DNA from 2 places in the Caulobacter sp. 05L422 genome. Region 2 is predicted to be linked to the other one. Evidence: riboswitches for the same ligand, from Rfam matches in the RefSeq annotation. Region 2 holds a riboswitch; the other holds the start of a gene.

Region 1 (8,539 bases), on a different contig from region 2:
CGCCGCCTAGGGGCTTCCGCTCTAGCGGCGGTCGACCACCGTCCGGCCGATCGGGGCGATGGCCACGATGGCCAGCTGCAGGTCCTTGATCGCGAACGGGATGCCGATGATCGTCACCGCCTCGGCGGCGGCGGCGATCAGGTGCGACAGGGCGATGTACCAGCCGCCCAGCAGGAACCAGATCACATTGAGCACGCAGCCCAGGCCGCCAGTGCCCAGGTCGTCGCGGCCGGTCACCAGCTCTCGGGGCACGATCTCCTTGCCGAAGGGCCAGAAGGCGAAGCCGGCGATACGCCAGGCCGCGCCCGCATAGGGCAGGCCCACGATCGTGATGGCCAGCAGCGCACCGCCCAGCAGCCACAGGCAGCCCGAGATGAAGCCGCCGCAGATGAACCACAGGATGTTGAGCAGCAGGCGGATCATGACGGTCTCCGGCGACGACGCGATTGGGGCCCCAGGCGTGCGACAAATCGCGATCGATGTCGAGCTTCACCTTTCTCGGCCGGCGGACGTGACCTTGCCACAAGCTATCGCTATGTGTCGGCCCAGAAACAAAGCCGCCGCGCTTGATTCCAAAGCGCCGCGCTCACGAGGGCTCCATGGGTCTGTTCCGCAAGAAGAAGCACCAGGCGATCTCGCTGCCGGTCGGCGCCGCCCCCGTCCCCACTTCGGTGAAGTTCCGCGGCTGCACGTTCCGCATGCCCGACCACTGGGTGATCACCAAGCAGCTGCTGGACGGCAAGGACTACGAGCCCTGGGTGCTGGACTATTTCCTGCAGACCCTGAAGCCCGGCATGACCGTGCTGGACGTCGGCGCCAGCTGGGGCGCCTTCGCCCTGCCGGCCGGCAAGAAGGTCGGGCCGACCGGTCGGGTGATCGCCATCGAGATGAGCCCCGGCAACGGCCGGGTGATCCTCGAAAGCGCCAAGACCAACGCCATCGACAACATCCGCCTGATCCTGGTGGGCGTGTCCGACAAGCTGGAGACGGCCTTCCTGCGTCGCCAGACCATGCACAACAACCACCAGCTGGAGCCCTCGGGCCAGGCCGCGCCGGACGACCTGAGCGACTACGATTTCGCGCCGGTCGTGCCGATCGACCTGCTGCGCGGGGAGCTGGGCAAGGTCGACGTGATGAAGATCGACATCGAGGGCATGGAATATCGCGCTTTCATGGGCGCCAAGGCCTTCATGGCCGAGCAGAAGCCGATCACGTTCCTGGAATATTCGCCGCGCTTCCAGGCCGAGACCTCGCGCGCCGAGGGTTCGGCCCTGCTGAGCTTCTTCCTGGACCTGGGCTACGGCGTCGAGATCCTGCACCGCAAGAAGAAGCGCGAGGCCGTGAAGGGCGCGACGCCCGCCGAGGTGATCGCCAATGTCGACGCGGCCTGGAAGCGTCACGTCGAGGACGACAACGGCACCCACCTGGACCTGTGCCTGAAGGCGAAGGCTTAAGCGCCTACTTGATCAGCTGCCACTTGCGCGCCCATCGGCCCTTGCCGAAGCGCGTGAGGATCAGCAGGTAGAGCCCGGCATAGATCACCGTGCCGACGCCGACGATCGCCATCGCCCAGGGCCCCGGCGCGTGCCAAGGCGGCGGGACCAGCCAGTTGTGCGGCGGGGCGGTCAGCTCCAGCCACAGCCCGCCCACCCAGGCCAGCGAGAACAGCAGCACGGCCGGATAGCGCAGCAGCGGGCTCTTCTGGACCAGCAGCAGGAACTGCACGAAGGCCACGGCCAGGCCGGCGGCGATCGCCGCCCCGGCCGTCAGCCAGCCGTTGTGCGCCAGGGCCTTGACCCGCACGCCCGCCGAAAAGGCCGCCCACAGCGGCACCCAAAGCACGGGGCCGAACATCAACAGCAGGACACTGAAGCCAACCAGAACGCCCAGGCCGCCGCCGATCACCTGGCCGGCCGCCTCGCCGGCCTGGTGGGCATGACCGTGGGGATCCCCGCTGGGATTTGCCGGCGTGGCCTTCAGAACGGTGTTCAGGGACGGCAGCGGACCTTCCGGCGGCAGCGGAAGCATGTTGCTGGTCTTGTTCCCCCCCGCCCAGGTCATGTCAGGTTCGCCGGCTGACCGCGAAGTCGGCCAGGCTTTCCAGGCTGGCGCGCCAGTCGTTGGCCGGGAAGCCCGACAGCGCCGCCTTGGCCTTGTCGGCGTAGCTGGCGGCCAGGTCGAGCGTGGCCTCCAGGGCCCCGGTGCCGACGATCAGTTCGCGGGCCCGGCGGAAGTCGGCTTCGGTCTGCTCGCGGCGGCCGATGGCCCGTTCCCAGAACTCGGCCTCGCGCGGACCCGAGCGGGCGATGGCCAGCAGCAGCGGCAGGGTGGCCTTGCCTTCGCGGAAGTCGTCGCCGGCGTTCTTGCCCAGGGCTTCGGTGGCGCCGCCGTAGTCCAGGGCGTCGTCGGCCAGTTGGAAGGCGATCCCGAGGTTCATGCCATAGGCGCGCAGATTGTCGGATTGGTCCGGTGACACGCCTGCCGAGACGCCGCCGGCTTCCGACGCCGCCGCGAACAGTTCGGCGGTCTTGGCGGAAATGATCTCCAGATACAGCGCCTGGGAGAGGTTCAGGTCGTGGCTGCGGGTGAGCTGCAGCACCTCGCCCTCGGCGATGACGCGGCTGGCCTTGGCCAGGATCTCCAGCGCCTTCATCGAGTTGGTCTCGACCATCAGCTCGAAGGCCCGGGCGAACAGGAAGTCGCCGACCAGCACGCTTTGGGCCGCGCCCCAGATCAGGTGGGCCGCGACCTTGCCGCGCCGCAGCTGGCTGCCGTCGACCACGTCGTCGTGCAGCAGGGTGGCGGTGTGGATGAACTCGACGGCGGCGGCCAGCTTCAGGCAGGCGGCGTTGTCCGACCCGGCCAGGCGGGCGGCGGCCACGGTCAGCAGCGGACGCAGGCGCTTGCCGCCGGCGGCGATCAGGTGCTCGGCCAGGGCGGGAATGACCGGAACCTCGCTCTGCATGCGCGCGGTGATCAGGGCGTCGACCCCGGCCATGTCGGCGGCGGCCAGCCGCACGAGACGATCCACCGATCCCGGCTCCCGGGCGAGGGTCGCTGCAGCTGCGTCCAAAACCATACTCTCCCTGCTGACGCCCGCCGGCGGTCGGCGTGCGCCTCGCGTCCCTTGGGCTTGATCAGCCGTTGCGAGCGACAATGCTGGCGGGATAGGTCAGGGTCAAGGCGAGCACAAGGCTTGAAACGTTGCCGGACGAGATACCAGCCCCTCCGGAACCCTCGGGGGTCACCGAAGACGCCGTCCTGAACGGCCGCGTAAGGCTGCGTCAGCCCGTGGCGGGCTATCGCGCGGGCATGGACGCGGCCCTGCTGGCGGCGGCCTGCGACGCGGATCCCGGCGAACGGGTGATCGAGGCCGGTTGCGGGGTTGGCGGCGCCCTGCTGGCGGCGGCGAGCCGGTGTCCGGAAGCCCGATTCGTCGGGCTGGAGCGCGATTCCGCGGCCGCCGACCTGGCCCGGGGCAATGTCGCGCTCAACGAAATGACCGATCGGGTCGAGATCGTCGGCGGCGAGGTCGAGCGCGGCTTTCGCGCCCTGGACCTGCCGGTGTTCGATGCGGCGATCAGCAATCCGCCCTTTTTCGACGATCCCGCCGCTCTGCGCGCGCCCTCCCCCGAGAAATCCGGCGCCTGGATGGCCGACGGCGGGCTGGCGGCCTGGACGGCGTTCTGCCTGAAGGCGGTGCGCGAGGGCGGGACCATCACCCTGATCCACCGCGCCGACCGCCTGGCCGACATTCTCGCGTTGCTGGCGCCCAAGGCCGGCTCGTTCAAGATCCGCCCCGTCGCCCCCTTCGCCGACGCTCCGGCCAAGCGGGTGATCGTGCGGGCGATCAAGACCGGCAAGGCGCCGCTGGTCCTTCTGCCGCCTCTGGTGCTGCATGAGCGAGAGGGCGCGGGCCATTCGGCGGCGGCCGAGGCGATCCTGCGCGGCGACTCGGCCCTGGGCTGGTGACGCGCGGCGTCATCGCAGCGCCCGGATCACGCCCTGAGCGACCTCGACGGCCTGGACGCGGATGTCCGGCACGGCGTTGATTTCCCAGAGCGCGCCGCGCGTCATCGGCCCGACCGCGAACAGCGTGGGCTGCGCCTGGCCGGACACGGCGATCACGCGATGATCGACGTCCACATCGACGCCCAGACCCAAGGGATCGGGCCGGACCAGCCCCTGTTCCGACAGCGACGCCAGCAAGGGCTCGGACGATCGCGCCAGGCTCGCCGCCGGACCGGTGCAGTTGACCAGCAGGCCGGCCTCGAACCGCTCGGATCGCGCCGAGCCGCGTGGACGCCAGGTCACGGCGAAACCTTGATCCCGGGCGGCGTCGACGCGCTCCAGCCGCCCCGCGATGACCCTTAGGCGTCCCGTCCGGCGCATGTGGTCGATATGCGCCGCCACCTGAGGGGCCAGGCGATGCCGGTGCACGTCCCAGAACGCCCGCCCGTGGCGCAGGAAGCGGGTCCGCTGCTGGAGGCTCCATCCGCGCCATAGCGCCTTGGTCACGGGCCGAAGGGCGTCGATGGCGGTGCGCCACCCATGCCGCTCCGCCGCCGACCGCAGCCAGGCCAGGGTTCGCGACGGCCCCGCCAAGGGCGACGGCGGCGGCGGAAGCGTGACCGGCGGCGCGCCGTCGTGCCGCAGCGGGGTCAGTCCGCGTCGCGACAGGGCGACGAAGGACTGCCCGGGGCGCGCCTCGTCCAGCGCCAGGGCCACGTCGACCATAGTCAGGCCTGAGCCCAGAAGCAGGATCGGCGCGTCTCCCTCTGGAACGCGCGGCTCCCAGCGCCACGGATCGGCGACGTAGAGATCGGATTCGGCGAAGTCCCGATCGACGCCCTCGGGCCGCGATGGCGGCGGATTGCCGAGCGCCAGCACCACCGCGTCCGCGCTCAGCGTGCGCCCCATCCCGCAGGTCAGGCGCCAGCCGTCGCCGGAGCGCGTGATCGCGGTGATCTCGTCGGGCGTGATCACCAGCCGGCCCGCCGCCTCGGGCCCCTCGGCGACCCCGGCCAGCAGACTCTGGAGGTAGGCGCCGTAGTCTCCGCGGGTCGCGAATCCGCCCGGCCCCACGTCGCGCCCCTGAGCCGCCAGCCAGTCGACGAACGCGTTGGGCTGATCCGGCCACGCGCTCATGTTGCCGGCCCGGACATTGAGCCGATGGCGCGGATTGTCGGTCGCGTAGGCCGCCCCAAGGCCAAGCGGACTGCGGCGCTCGACCAGCACGACCTTCACGGCGGCGTCCTGGCGCAGCAGATGAAGGGCCGTCATGACGCCGCTGAAGCCGGCGCCGACGACGGCGATGGTCGATGAAGGTCTCACGCGGCTTAAATCCTACCAGATTGGAAGACATTGTGATCGACCCCGCCTGACCGGTCGATCCCATTCTTTCGCTTCGGCCTCCGACGCTCGGAAAATCATATAAGGATATCTTTATATCCCTCTTGACGATCGGGCGGAACGGGCGCTTCCTATGCTCGTCGTGGTCTGCGGACGCTCGCGTCCGGAGCTAAGAGGGAAGTCGGTGAGGGCCTGAAAACCCGAATCCGGCGCTGCCCCCGCAACTGTGAGCGGCGAGCCGCTGTCCGTTACGTGTCACTGACGCGCCGAAGCTGGATCGGTGGCGTGTCGGGAAGGCCAGGACAGGGGCGCTGACCCGTGAGCCAGGAGACCTGCCCCGACAGATAACGTCCTCCGGCGGGGTGCCCGGTCTGGTCGCTTGCAAGGCGTGACCGGGGCGTGAGCACCCGTGCGCGGCCGACCGCGCGCCCCGATCAGCCTCCCGCCATCACACCGGCAGAGGCTTTTTGAAATGACCGTCACCGTCGCCACCCTGGGCTTTCCCCGCATCGGCCCCCGCCGCGAGCTGAAGCTCGCGCTCGAGGACCACTGGGCCGGCAAGATCGACGCCCCTTCCCTGCTGGCCGCGGCCGCCGAGTTGCGCGCCAAGGCCTGGGCCCGCCAGAAGGCCCTGGGCGTGGATCACGTGCCCAGCAACGACTTCTCGCTCTACGACCACGTGCTGGACGCCAGCGTGATGGTCGGCGCCATCCCGGCCGCCTACGGCCAGGCCGGCGGACCGGTCGACACCGCGACCTACTTCGCCATGGCGCGGGGGACCCAGGGCCAGGCCGAGGTCTGCGAGCACGGCCATCTCCACGCCCATGGCGCCGGCTTGCCCGCCATGGAGATGACCAAGTGGTTCGACACCAACTACCACTACCTGACCCCCGAGGTGTCGCGCGGCCAGGTCTTCGCCTTGTCCTCGACCAAGCCGATCGACGAGTTCCTGGAAGCCAAGGCCCTGGGGATCCGCACCCGCCCGGTGCTGCTGGGTCCGGTCACCTTCCTGAAGCTCGCCAAGACCCGTGATCCGGACTTCTCGACGCTGTCGCTGCTGTCCTCGCTGATCCCCGTCTATGTCGAGGTCCTGCAGCGCCTGATGGCGGCCGGCGCCGACTGGGTGCAGATCGACGAGCCCTGCCTGGCGCTGGACCTGACCGAATTCGAGCGCGGCGAGCTGCGCCGGGCCTATGGCCTGCTGACCCACGCCACGCCGGGCCTGCGCATCATGCTGACCAGTTATTTCGGAGCCTATGGCGACAACCTGTCGACCGCCGCCAACCTGCCGGTCGACGGCCTGCACGTCGATCTGGCCCGCGCGCCCGAGCAACTGGACGCCGTGCTGTCGGCGGCCCGCGAGGGCCTGGTGCTGTCGTTGGGCGTGATCGACGGCCGCAACGTCTGGCGCGCCGACCTGGAGGCCCTGCTCGACCGGCTGGACCCGATCGTCTCCAAGCGCGGCGGCGACCGCGTCGTCCTGGCCCCGTCGTGCTCGCTGCTGCACACGCCGATCGACCTGGAGCTGGAGACGGCCCTGGATCCGGAGGTTCGCCAATGGCTGGCCTTCGCCGTCCAGAAGATCGAGGAGCTGGCCGTCCTGGCCAAGGCCCTGAACGAAGGTCGCGACGCCGTCCGCCCCGCCCTGGAGGCCGCGTCCAAGGCCGCCGCCGCCCGTCGCGCCTCGCCCAGCATCCACGACCCCGCCGTCCAGGCGCGGTTGGCGGCCGTGACCTCTGACGACGCCCGGCGCGGCGCGGCGTTCTCCCAGCGCATCGCCCTGCAGCAGGCGCGCCTGAACCTGCCGCCGCTGCCGACGACCACGATCGGCTCGTTCCCCCAGACCAGCGCCGTGCGCAAGGCCCGCAGCGCCCACGCCAAGGGCGCCCTGGCCGACGCCGACTACCAAGTGTTCCTGCGTGAGGAGACCGCCGCCGCGGTGGCCTGGCAGGAGGAGATCGACCTCGACGTGCTGGTGCATGGCGAGTTCGAGCGCAACGACATGGTCCAGTACTTCGGCGAGCAGCTGGCCGGCTTCGTGTTCACCAAGCACGCCTGGGTGCAGTCGTACGGCTCGCGCTGCGTGCGGCCGCCGATCATCTTCGGCGACGTGTCGCGGCCCAGGGCGATGACGGTGGAGTGGTGGCGCTACGCCCAGTCGCTGACCGACCGGCCGATGAAGGGCATGCTGACCGGCCCGGTCACCATCCTGCAGTGGTCGTTCGTCCGCGACGACATCCCGCGCAGCCAGACCTGCCGGCAGATCGCCCTGGCGATCCGCGACGAGGTGGTCGACCTGGAGGCGGCCGGCGCCAAGGTCATCCAGATCGACGAGGCGGCCCTGCGCGAGGGCCTGCCCCTGCGCCGCGCCGACCGCCAGGCCTATCTGGACTGGGCGGTCGAGGCCTTCCGCCTGACGGCCTCGGGCGTCCGCGACGAGACCCAGATCCACACCCACATGTGCTATTCGGAGTTCAACGACATCATCGCCGCGATCGGGGCGATGGACGCCGACGTCATCTCCATCGAGACCGCGCGCTCGAAGATGGAGCTGCTGGACGCCTTCGAGGCCTACGCCTATCCGGCGGAGATCGGGCCTGGCGTCTACGACATCCACGCGCCGCGCGTGCCGGGCTCGGAGGAGATGGTCGCCCTGCTGACCACGGCGGGCCGCCGCCTCTCGCCGAGCCAGCTGTGGGTCAATCCCGACTGCGGCCTGAAGACCCGCAAGTGGGACGAGGTGCGCCCCGCCCTGGTCAACATGGTGGCGGCGGCCAAGGCCGCGCGGGCGGCGCTGGCGGCGTTGGCGGCCGGGTAGCTCGCTCATCACCACTTGCCCCCTACGGATCGCTTCGCGATCGTCTTCCCCCATAGGGGGAAGAGGCTCTTGAGCGCGGCGTCCTCCGCCCCCTATGGGGGCGGACAGGCGGCGAAGCCGCCAGGTGGGGGCAAGTGCGTGAGCCGCCCTACTCCGCGTACAGCGCCAGCGCCTCCAGGCACATCTCCAGGCCCGTCAGGTCGTGGAGCGGGTCGTCGGTGATGATCACGAACAGCCGACGGGCCTCGGCCCACAGCATCAGGGTCTCGGGCAGGCCGAAGTCCTCGACCACGCAGCCGTCTCCGTCGCGCCAGACGCCGTGCTCGTCGCGCTGGGCGCCGACATGCACCTCGACCCGGTCGACATATT
Region 2 (8,539 bases):
ACAGCAACGCCGAGCCGTCGCCTTCGACCTCGAGGTCGCCAAGCGCCTGCACCTTGAGGAACAGGTCCTGGATCAGGTCCTCGGCTTCGCTGACCGAGCGCAGTTTCACGGCGAAGACGCGCACCAGATTGGCCCGCTTCTCGCCGTACAGCCGGGTCATCGGCGTGATCGTCGAAGGTGGGGCGGACAGCGCGGACTCCAAAGACTCAGTGCGGCGAACAGGTTGCGACGGCTCCTTAACCTAGGCCGCTGACGGTCGCCGGTCCAGCATACCGGATGTTGTTGTTGCGATTGACTCTCAACAACTTCGGGGACTAGATATTGCGAACCAGTCGCAACAACGGACGCGACATCCTCCCGGCAGAGGTCGCCATGACTCCCGACACCGCAGCGCTTCGATGGACTTCCGGCCCGACCGTCGGCGAAAGGCTGCTCCTGAGCGCCATGCGGCAATGGGCGGCGTTGAGGTCGGCGGGCGAGCATCCCACCCGCCTGGTCGCCCAGGCCCTGGCGTTTCGGTCGTCGAACCGGACAGGCGGGCTGTTCGTCGCCTGGATGCAGGCGGTCGAGGCCAGCCTGCGCCGGCCGATCCAGGTGGAATGTCCGGCCTGCGGCGGCATCTCGACGGACGAGCAGCGGCTGATGGTGTCGTGCGGCCTGGCGGGAACCGCGACCGCGGCCGGCGAGGCCCTGCTCGAACCGCTGCTGGTCGATTCGCAGCCGACCATGGTGCTGGCGCGCGCCCTGAACGCGGCCCTGAGGGTCGACGGCTATCCCCTGCCCGTCCGCCTGCGCGAGGAGCAAGGCGCCGGACCGGGCGAACCGCCGCCCGAGCGGGCGACCGTCCACTAGCTGGCGGTATTGTAGGGACGGCGCGAGGGTGACTCGGGCGCGAAAGCTCGTTATGTAGCTCGACTACATAGCCCGACGCCCGCCCGGACCAAAGCCATGCAGAAACGTCCGCCGCCGATCGAATTCCGGGTCCGCTGACCATGCTCGAGATCGCGTGGCTGACGGCCAAGCTGGCCGGGATCACCACCATCCTGCTGCTGATCCTGGCCACGCCCCTGGCCTGGTGGCTGGCGCGCGGACGCTCGCCATGGAAGACGCCGGTCGGTGCCCTGGTCGCCCTGCCGATCGTCCTGCCCCCGACCGCCCTGGGCTTCTACCTGCTGATCGCCCTGGGCCCGCAGAGCCCGTTGATCGCGTTGTTGCATCCGTTCGGGGTCCGCACCCTGGCCTTCACCTTCCAGGGGCTGGTGATCGGCTCGCTGATCTATTCGCTGCCGTTCGCGGTCCAGCCGCTGCGCAACGCCTTCATCGCCATCGGCGACGAGCCGCTGGAGGCCGCCGCCACCCTGGGCGCCTCGCCCTGGAGCGCGTTCCGCAAGGTGGCCCTGCCGTTGGCCCTGCCGGGCTACGCCGTCGCCGCCCTGCTGGTCTTCGCCCACACGATCGGCGAGTTCGGCGTGGTGATGATGCTGGGCGGCGGCATTCCGGGCCAGACCGAGGTGCTGTCGATCGAGATTTATCGGCTGGTCGAGACCCTGGAGTGGACCAAGGCCCACCAGCTTGCGGGCGCGCTGCTGGTGTTCGCCTTCCTGGTGATGCTCAGCCTGCTGCTGATGGAACGCCGGGTCGACACGCGCGCCTCGCGCTCCTGATCGCCCACCGGACTTCGCGACAACCCACTGGCTTCCCTGCCGATTTCACAGCCAAGCTAAGGTCGCTTCAGAACGGGACGTCGCCCTGGATCGTCACCCGCTCGACGATGCGTTCCTGCGGCCAGTAGTCGAGGATGGCGTAGTGCTGGGTGGCGCGGTTGTCCCAGAAGACGATGGCGTTGGGCGTCCAGCGGAAGCGGACCTGGTATTCGGGGGTCTTCACCCGCTCCAGCAGGTCGGCCAGCAGCTTGGCGGCCTCGTCCTCGGGCAGGCCCAGGATCCGGGTCGTGAAGACCTTGTTGACGAACAGGTGCTTCTCGCCGGTCTCCGGATGGGTGCGGACCACCGGATGGGCCTGCACCGGGTGGGCCGCGCGCAGCTCCTGCCGCTTGGCCTCGTCGACCCGGTAGCCGTAGCTCTGCAGGATGTCGTGCTCGGCGCTCAGGGTCGCCAGCTGGTCTTTCAGCGTCTGCGGCAGGTCGCGATAGATGGCGGCCGTGTCGGCGAACAGGGTGTCGCCGCCCAGCGGCGGCATGTGCCGCATGCGCAGCACCCCGCCCATCGACGGCGCGGGGCGGAAGGTGACGTCGGTGTGCCACTTGTTGGCGACGCGGACGATCGGCACGATCTCCTCGCGCAGCTTCATGCCGTCGGCGGCCTCGATGTGCAGGATCTCGGGAAACCCTGGGACATGAGCGGTGACAGGATGCCCCTCCAAGTCCCCGAAATATCGGCCGAAACGGACGTGATCCTCATGGCTTATGTCCTGGTCGCGGAAGAACACCACCTTGTGCCGCAGCAGCGCCGTCCGGATCGCCGCCACGATCTCGGGAGCTAGAGGCTGGCGCATGTCCAGGCCCGAGATCTCGGCCCCCAGGACGGGACCGGCGGGGGTGACCGTCAGGCCGGCGTAGTCGGGCGCTTCGGAAGCGGTGATGGGGGCAATGGCGTTCATGGCGTCCTCTTGGAGCACCACCCGTCTCCGCGGGCGGCCGCTGCTTATCCACACCTTAGACGTGGGATATCAGCGCTCAATGGAGTTTTTCTCACTTCAGGCGCAGCGTAAGCCCCGCCACCACCAGGGTCACCGCGTCGGCGACCTGCGCCAGTGCCTGGTGCAGCCGCCCGGCCTCGTCGCGGAACCGCCGCGCCAGGGCGTTGTCGGGCACGATACCGAACCCGACCTCGTTGGACACCAGCCACAACCTCCCCTCGAACCGCTCCACGCCGGCGACCAGTTGGGCCATGGCCGCCGCCACGTCCCGCTCGTCGAGCATCAGGTTGGAAAGCCACAGGGTCAGGCAGTCGACCACGACCACGTCGCCGGCCCCCAGGCCGTCCAGCGCGCCGGCCAGGTCCAGCGGGGCCTCGAGCGTCGTCCAGGCCGGGCCGCGATCCTGGCGGTGCCGGTCGATGCGCTCGACCATCTCCGAATCGAAGGCCTGGGCCGTGGCCACCATGACCAGCCGACCGCCGGATTCGGCGGCCAGCGCCTCGGCGGCCGCCTGGGCGAAGGCGCTCTTGCCGGATCGGGCTCCGCCCAGGACGAGGGTAAACGGCAAGACGCGCTCCAGATTGCCCAGTCAGATTGACCGTGTGCGGCGCAACATATAGTGCAGCTCTCGCGACAGGTTCCTCGAAAGAGGATGAAAAGGGAACTCGGGTGTGAAACCCGGGCTGCCCCCGCAACTGTAAGCGGCGAGCCCGCGTGTCATTAGCCACTGGCCTTTCTTCCCAAGAACACCTGGGGAAAGCGGCTGGGAAGGCGACACGCACCGGCATTGACCCGCGAGCCAGGAGACCTGCCCGTCGCGGTCGTCCTTCGTCCGGCCGGGGTGCGCCGTACGATGGGGTTCTTTTCCCCCGAGGCGACATCGTCAGGCCGGTCCGAATCTTCGGGCCAGCCTTCGTTGCTGCGCACGGAGGATTTGAAAATGCGCTCGATTTCCGTCCTGGCCCTGGTGGCCGCCCTTCCCGTTCTCGCCCTGCCGAGCCAAGTGCTGGCCGCCGAGACCATCGATGACGCCAACGCGGTCGACCAGGTGGTCGTCACCGCCGGCCGCGCCGCCGACAAGCTGTCCGAAGTCCCGGTCAGCATGACCGTCATCACCGCCGAGACCCTGCGCCAGCGTCAGGCCGTCGTGGTCTCCGACCTGCTGTCGCGGACCCCCGGCGTCACCGTCACCCGCAACGGCGGCGTGGGCGGTTCGACCCAGGTGCGCATCCGCGGCGCAGAGACCGACCAGACCGCCGTGCTGATCGACGGCGTCAAGCTGAACGACCCGTCCTCGACCGGCGGCGGCTACAACTTCGCCACCCTGCTGGCCGGCGACGTCGACCGCATCGAGGTGCTGCGCGGTCCGCAATCCACCCTGTGGGGCAGCCAGGCCATCGGCGGCGTGGTCAGCATGATCACCAAGACCCCGGACGGTCCGCTGTCGGGCGACGCCGTGATCGAAGGCGGCTCGCGCGCCACGGCCTATGCCCGCGTCGGCGTCGGGGCCGGCGGCGCCTGGGGCGGTTGGCGCCTGGCGGGCGGGTCCTACACCACCGCCGGCGTCTCCAACTTCGACGAAGCCATGGGCGGCAAGGAGAAGGACGGCTACCGCAACACCGCCGTCAGCGGCCGGGTGGACCTGAACGTCACCGACTGGGCCAGCCTTGACGCCCGCGTCTCCTACGCCGCCGGCCGCAACGAGTTCGACGGCTTCCCCGCCCCGGCCTTCGCCTTCGCCGACACCGCCGAGTACGGCAAGACCAAGGAGCTGGTCAGCTATCTGGGCGCGCGCCTGTCCAACTTCGACGGCGCCCTGAACAGCCGCGTCGGCTATTCGTACACCCAGACCGACCGCGACAACTACAACCCCGACCAGGCCGTCACCACCAAGACCTTCGACGCCCGGGGCACCGACAACAGCCTGGAATATCAGGGCACCTGGACGATCAACCCGGTCTGGCGCGCGGTGTTCGGGGCCGAGACCGAGCGCTCCTGGTTCCGCACCGCCGCGCCGTCCGATTTCGACCCGAACCCCACGCCCGGCCGGCATGCGGCCAGCATGGACAGCGTCTATGGCCAGCTGCAGGCCAAGCTCGTCGAGGGCCTGACCCTGACCGGCGGCGTCCGCCACGACGACCACGACACCTTCGGCGGCGCCACCACCTACCAGGCCGGCGCGGCCTGGAGCCTGAACGACGGCGCCACGATCTTCCGCGCCAACTACGGCGAAGGCTTCAAGGCCCCGTCGCTGTACCAGTTGTACAGCGACTACGGGAACACCGCCCTGAAGCCCGAAGAGGCCAAGAGCTGGGACATCGGCGTCGAGCACAGCATCCTGGACGGCCGCCTGCGCGGTGCGATCATCTATTTCAGCCGCGACACCAAGAACCAGATCGACTTCCTATCGAACAACACCCCGCCCAACTTCGGCGGGTACGCCAACACGGCCAAGACCCAGGCCGACGGCGTCGAGGTGGAGGGCAGCTTCGAGGTCAGTTCGCTTCTGACCCTGTCGGCCAACTACACCAACATGGACGCGGTCAATAAGTCGGCCGGCGCCAACTACGGCAAGGACCTGGTGCGCCGGGCCGGCGAGACCGCCAACGCCGACGCGGAACTGAGTCTCCCGAACGGCCTGACGGCCGGCGTGACGATGCAGTATGTCGGCCACAGCTTCGACAACGCGACCAACACCCGGCGGCTGAAGAGCTACGTGCTGACCGACGTGCGGATCGCCTATCCGATCAACGACACGTTCGAGCTGTACGGCCGGGTCGAGAACCTGTTCGACCAGCAGTACGAGACCCTCTACCGCTACGGGACCCTGGGTCGCGGCGCCTTCGCCGGCGTGCGGGCGAGGTTCTAGCCATGGCGACGCCGGCGGCCCTTCTCGGCCACGGCGGACGCCTCGGCGCGGCGCGGACGGCCTGGCCGGACGCGCCGACGCCCTGGCTCGACCTGTCGACGGGGATCAACCCCTGCCCCTATCCGGTCCCGGCCCTCTCGCCGGAGACCTGGTCGCGCCTGCCCGATCCGGAGTCCCTGCGGGCCCTGGAGACGGCGGCGGCGGCCGCGTTCGGTGTCGAGCATCCCGCAAGGGTGGTCGCGGCGGCCGGCAGCGAGGCGCTGATCCGCCTGCTGCCGCGCCTGCTCGCGTCCGGACGGGTCGCGATCTCGACAAGGACCTATGGCGGCCACGCCGACGCCTGGCGCGCGGCGGGCGCGCGGATCGTCGACCCGGGCGATCCGACCGCCGACCTGCGGGTGCTGGTCAATCCGAACAATCCGAGCGGCCGCGTCCTGTCGCCCGACCAGGTCGTCGATCTGACCGAAGGCCCCTTGCTGGTCGACGAGGCCTTCATGGACGTCGATCCGGCCTATTCCGTCGCGCCCCTGGCCGGCGGACCGGGCCACGGGTCGTTGATGGTCCTGCGGTCGTTCGGCAAGTTCTACGGCCTGGCCGGCGCGCGCCTGGGCTTCCTGGTCGCCGAGCCGGCCCTGGCCGCGCGCGTCCGCCAGGCGCTGGGCGACTGGCCGGTGTCCGGTCCGGCGATCGCCGCCGGCCTGGCGGCCTACGCCGATCCAGACTGGGCCCGCCAGACCCGACGCCGCCTGATCGAAAGCACGGTGCAACTGGACAGCCTGCTGCGCCGGGCCGGGTTCGAGATCGTCGGCGGGACCCGGCTGTTCCGCCTGACCCGCGCCGCCGACGCGCCGCGCCGCTTCGAGGTCCTGGCCCAGGCCGGGATTCTCACCCGCCCCTTCCCCTGGGACGAGACGCTGATCCGCTTTGGCCTGCCCGGGCCCGACCAGGATTGGCTCCGCCTCGCCGACGCCCTGGAGAGCCTCTGATGACCGAAGACCTGAACGCCAAGCACGCCGAAGCCATGAAGGCCCTCAAGGCCGAGCGCGAGGCGATGATGGAGACCAAGACCCTCGAGAAGGGCCTGCTGCTGGTCCACACCGGCGACGGCAAGGGCAAGTCCTCGGCCGGCTTCGGCATGGTGGCCCGCCACCTGGGCTGGGGCCTGAAGGTCGGCGTCGTCCAGTACATCAAGGGCAAGTGGAAGACCGGCGAGCGCCTGTTCTTCAAGAAGTTCCCCGACCAGGTCCGCTACGAGGTCATGGGCGAGGGCTTCACCTGGGACACCCAGGACCGCGAGCGCGACATCGCCGCCGCCCAGGCCGCCTGGCTGGTGTCGCAAGAGATGATCGCCGATCCGAAGCTGGATTTCGTGCTGCTGGACGAGATCAACATCGCCCTGCGCTACGACTATCTCGACATCGACGAGGTGGTAGCGGTGCTGAAGGCCCGCCCCAACGACAAGCACGTCTGCCTGACCGGCCGCAACGCCAAGCCGCAACTGCTGGAGATCGCCGACCTGGTCACCGAGATGACCCTGGTCAAGCACCCGTTCGAGCAGGGCTTCAAGGCCCAGCGGGGGGTCGAGTTTTGACCCACCCGAGCCTGGCTGGCCTCACCCGTCGCGCGGCGGTCGGAACGGGTCTGGCGGCCGGCCTGTCGGGCGGGGTCGCCAGTGCCCGCGCCCTGCCCCGCGTGATCTCGCTGAACCCCTGCCTGGACTCGGTGCTGGTCCACGTGGCCGACCGCGCGCAGATCGTGGCGCTGAGCCACTACGCCCGCGATCCGCAGCAGTCGAGCATCGCTAGGATCGCCCTGACCTACCCGATGACCTACGAGAGCGCCGAGGAGGTCATCGCCCTGCGGCCCGACGTGGTGCTGACCGCCGCTCACTCCTCGCCCGCCACCCGCGCAGCTCTGAAGAAGCTCGGCATCCGCACCGAGCTGTTCAAGGTGCCCAACAGCTGGGTCGAGAACCAGGCCCAGATCCGCCGCATCGCCGAGGCCGCCGGACACCCTGATCGCGGCGAGACCTTGATCGCCCAGGTCGAGGCGGCGATGGCCAAGGGCGCGCCGCGTCCCGGAACCCGCCCGATCACCGCTCTCGTATTCCAGCCCAACGGCTTCGCGGCCGGCCACGGCACCCTGGTCGACGAGATGATGCGCCGCGCCGGCTTCGTGAACGTCGCCCAGCGTTATGGCCTCAAGAAGTGGGGCAACGTCTCGCTGGAGCGCCTGCTGGACGATCCCCCCGAGGTGCTGCTGGCCGGCCAGGCCGCGCCCAACGCCCCTACCTTCGCCGAACGCATTCTCAACCACCCGGCCCTGGCCCGCGTCTCGCCGCGCATGACCCGGGCGGTGTTCCCCGAGAGGCTGCTCTATTGCGGCGGTCCCGGCCTGATGGACACCGCCGCCGCCCTGGCCGCCGCCCGCCGACAAGTCCTTGGAGCCGCCGCATGACCAAGCGCCTTCTGCTGCTGGGCGGCCTGTGCCTGCTCGTGCTGCTCCTGAGCGGCCTGTCGCTGATGGCCGGCCGCGTCTGGGTTCCGTGGAGCGCCTGGTCGTCGGCCGCCCAAGATCCCCGCTGGGCTATCATCTTCGAACTGCGGCTGCCCAGGACGATCCTGGCGATCGCGATCGGCGCGGCCCTGGGCCTGTCGGGCGCGGTCATGCAGGGCTACACCCGCAACCCGCTGGCCGACCCCGGCGTGCTGGGCGTCTCGTCCATGGCCGCCCTAGGCGCGGTGATGACCATGTATCTGAGCATGAGTCTTTCCACGCCCTGGCTGCTGTTCACGGCGGCGATGATCGGCGCGGTGATCGGCGTGGCCGTCATGCTGGTCCTGGCCGGCGGGACGGGCGGGACCATCACCTTCATCCTGGCCGGCGTGATCCTGAACACCGTGGCCAGCGCCGGGGTCGCTCTCGCGCTGAGTTTGGCCCCCAGCCCCTGGGCGGCGCAGGAGATCATCAACTGGCTGCTGGGCTCGCTGGCCGACCGCAGCGCCGACGATG

The links. Region 2 has a riboswitch for cobalamin ahead of AC1DMQ_RS23175 (TonB-dependent receptor plug domain-containing protein). Riboswitches for the same ligand answer to the same signal wherever they lie in the genome.
Region 1: another riboswitch for cobalamin. It lies ahead of metE (5-methyltetrahydropteroyltriglutamate--homocysteine S-methyltransferase); the one in region 2 lies ahead of AC1DMQ_RS23175 (TonB-dependent receptor plug domain-containing protein).

What each region holds. Positions count from the first base shown of each region.
Region 1 covers NZ_JBFTOB010000032.1:42,069-50,607, reverse strand. The annotation lists gene AC1DMQ_RS24310 (class I SAM-dependent methyltransferase) at 1-10, shown strand, start outside; gene AC1DMQ_RS24305 (YccF domain-containing protein) at 22-423, opposite strand; gene AC1DMQ_RS24300 (FkbM family methyltransferase) at 600-1,454, shown strand; gene AC1DMQ_RS24295 (hypothetical protein) at 1,459-2,061, opposite strand; gene AC1DMQ_RS24290 (polyprenyl synthetase family protein) at 2,063-3,073, opposite strand; gene AC1DMQ_RS24285 (tRNA1(Val) (adenine(37)-N6)-methyltransferase) at 3,292-3,972, shown strand; gene AC1DMQ_RS24280 (FAD/NAD(P)-binding protein) at 3,982-5,334, opposite strand; cobalamin riboswitch at 5,479-5,706, shown strand; gene metE (5-methyltetrahydropteroyltriglutamate--homocysteine S-methyltransferase) at 5,825-8,170, shown strand; gene AC1DMQ_RS24270 (nucleoside 2-deoxyribosyltransferase) at 8,319-8,539, opposite strand, start outside.
Region 2 covers NZ_JBFTOB010000029.1:30,780-39,318, forward strand. The annotation lists gene AC1DMQ_RS23150 (RNA polymerase sigma factor) at 1-160, opposite strand, end outside; gene AC1DMQ_RS23155 (hypothetical protein) at 373-852, shown strand; gene modB (molybdate ABC transporter permease subunit) at 993-1,664, shown strand; gene AC1DMQ_RS23165 (TauD/TfdA dioxygenase family protein) at 1,732-2,619, opposite strand; gene cobU (bifunctional adenosylcobinamide kinase/adenosylcobinamide-phosphate guanylyltransferase) at 2,711-3,226, opposite strand; cobalamin riboswitch at 3,277-3,488, shown strand; gene AC1DMQ_RS23175 (TonB-dependent receptor plug domain-containing protein) at 3,599-5,527, shown strand; gene cobD (threonine-phosphate decarboxylase CobD) at 5,530-6,513, shown strand; gene cobO (cob(I)yrinic acid a,c-diamide adenosyltransferase) at 6,513-7,118, shown strand; gene AC1DMQ_RS23190 (ABC transporter substrate-binding protein) at 7,115-7,984, shown strand; gene AC1DMQ_RS23195 (FecCD family ABC transporter permease) at 7,981-8,539, shown strand, end outside.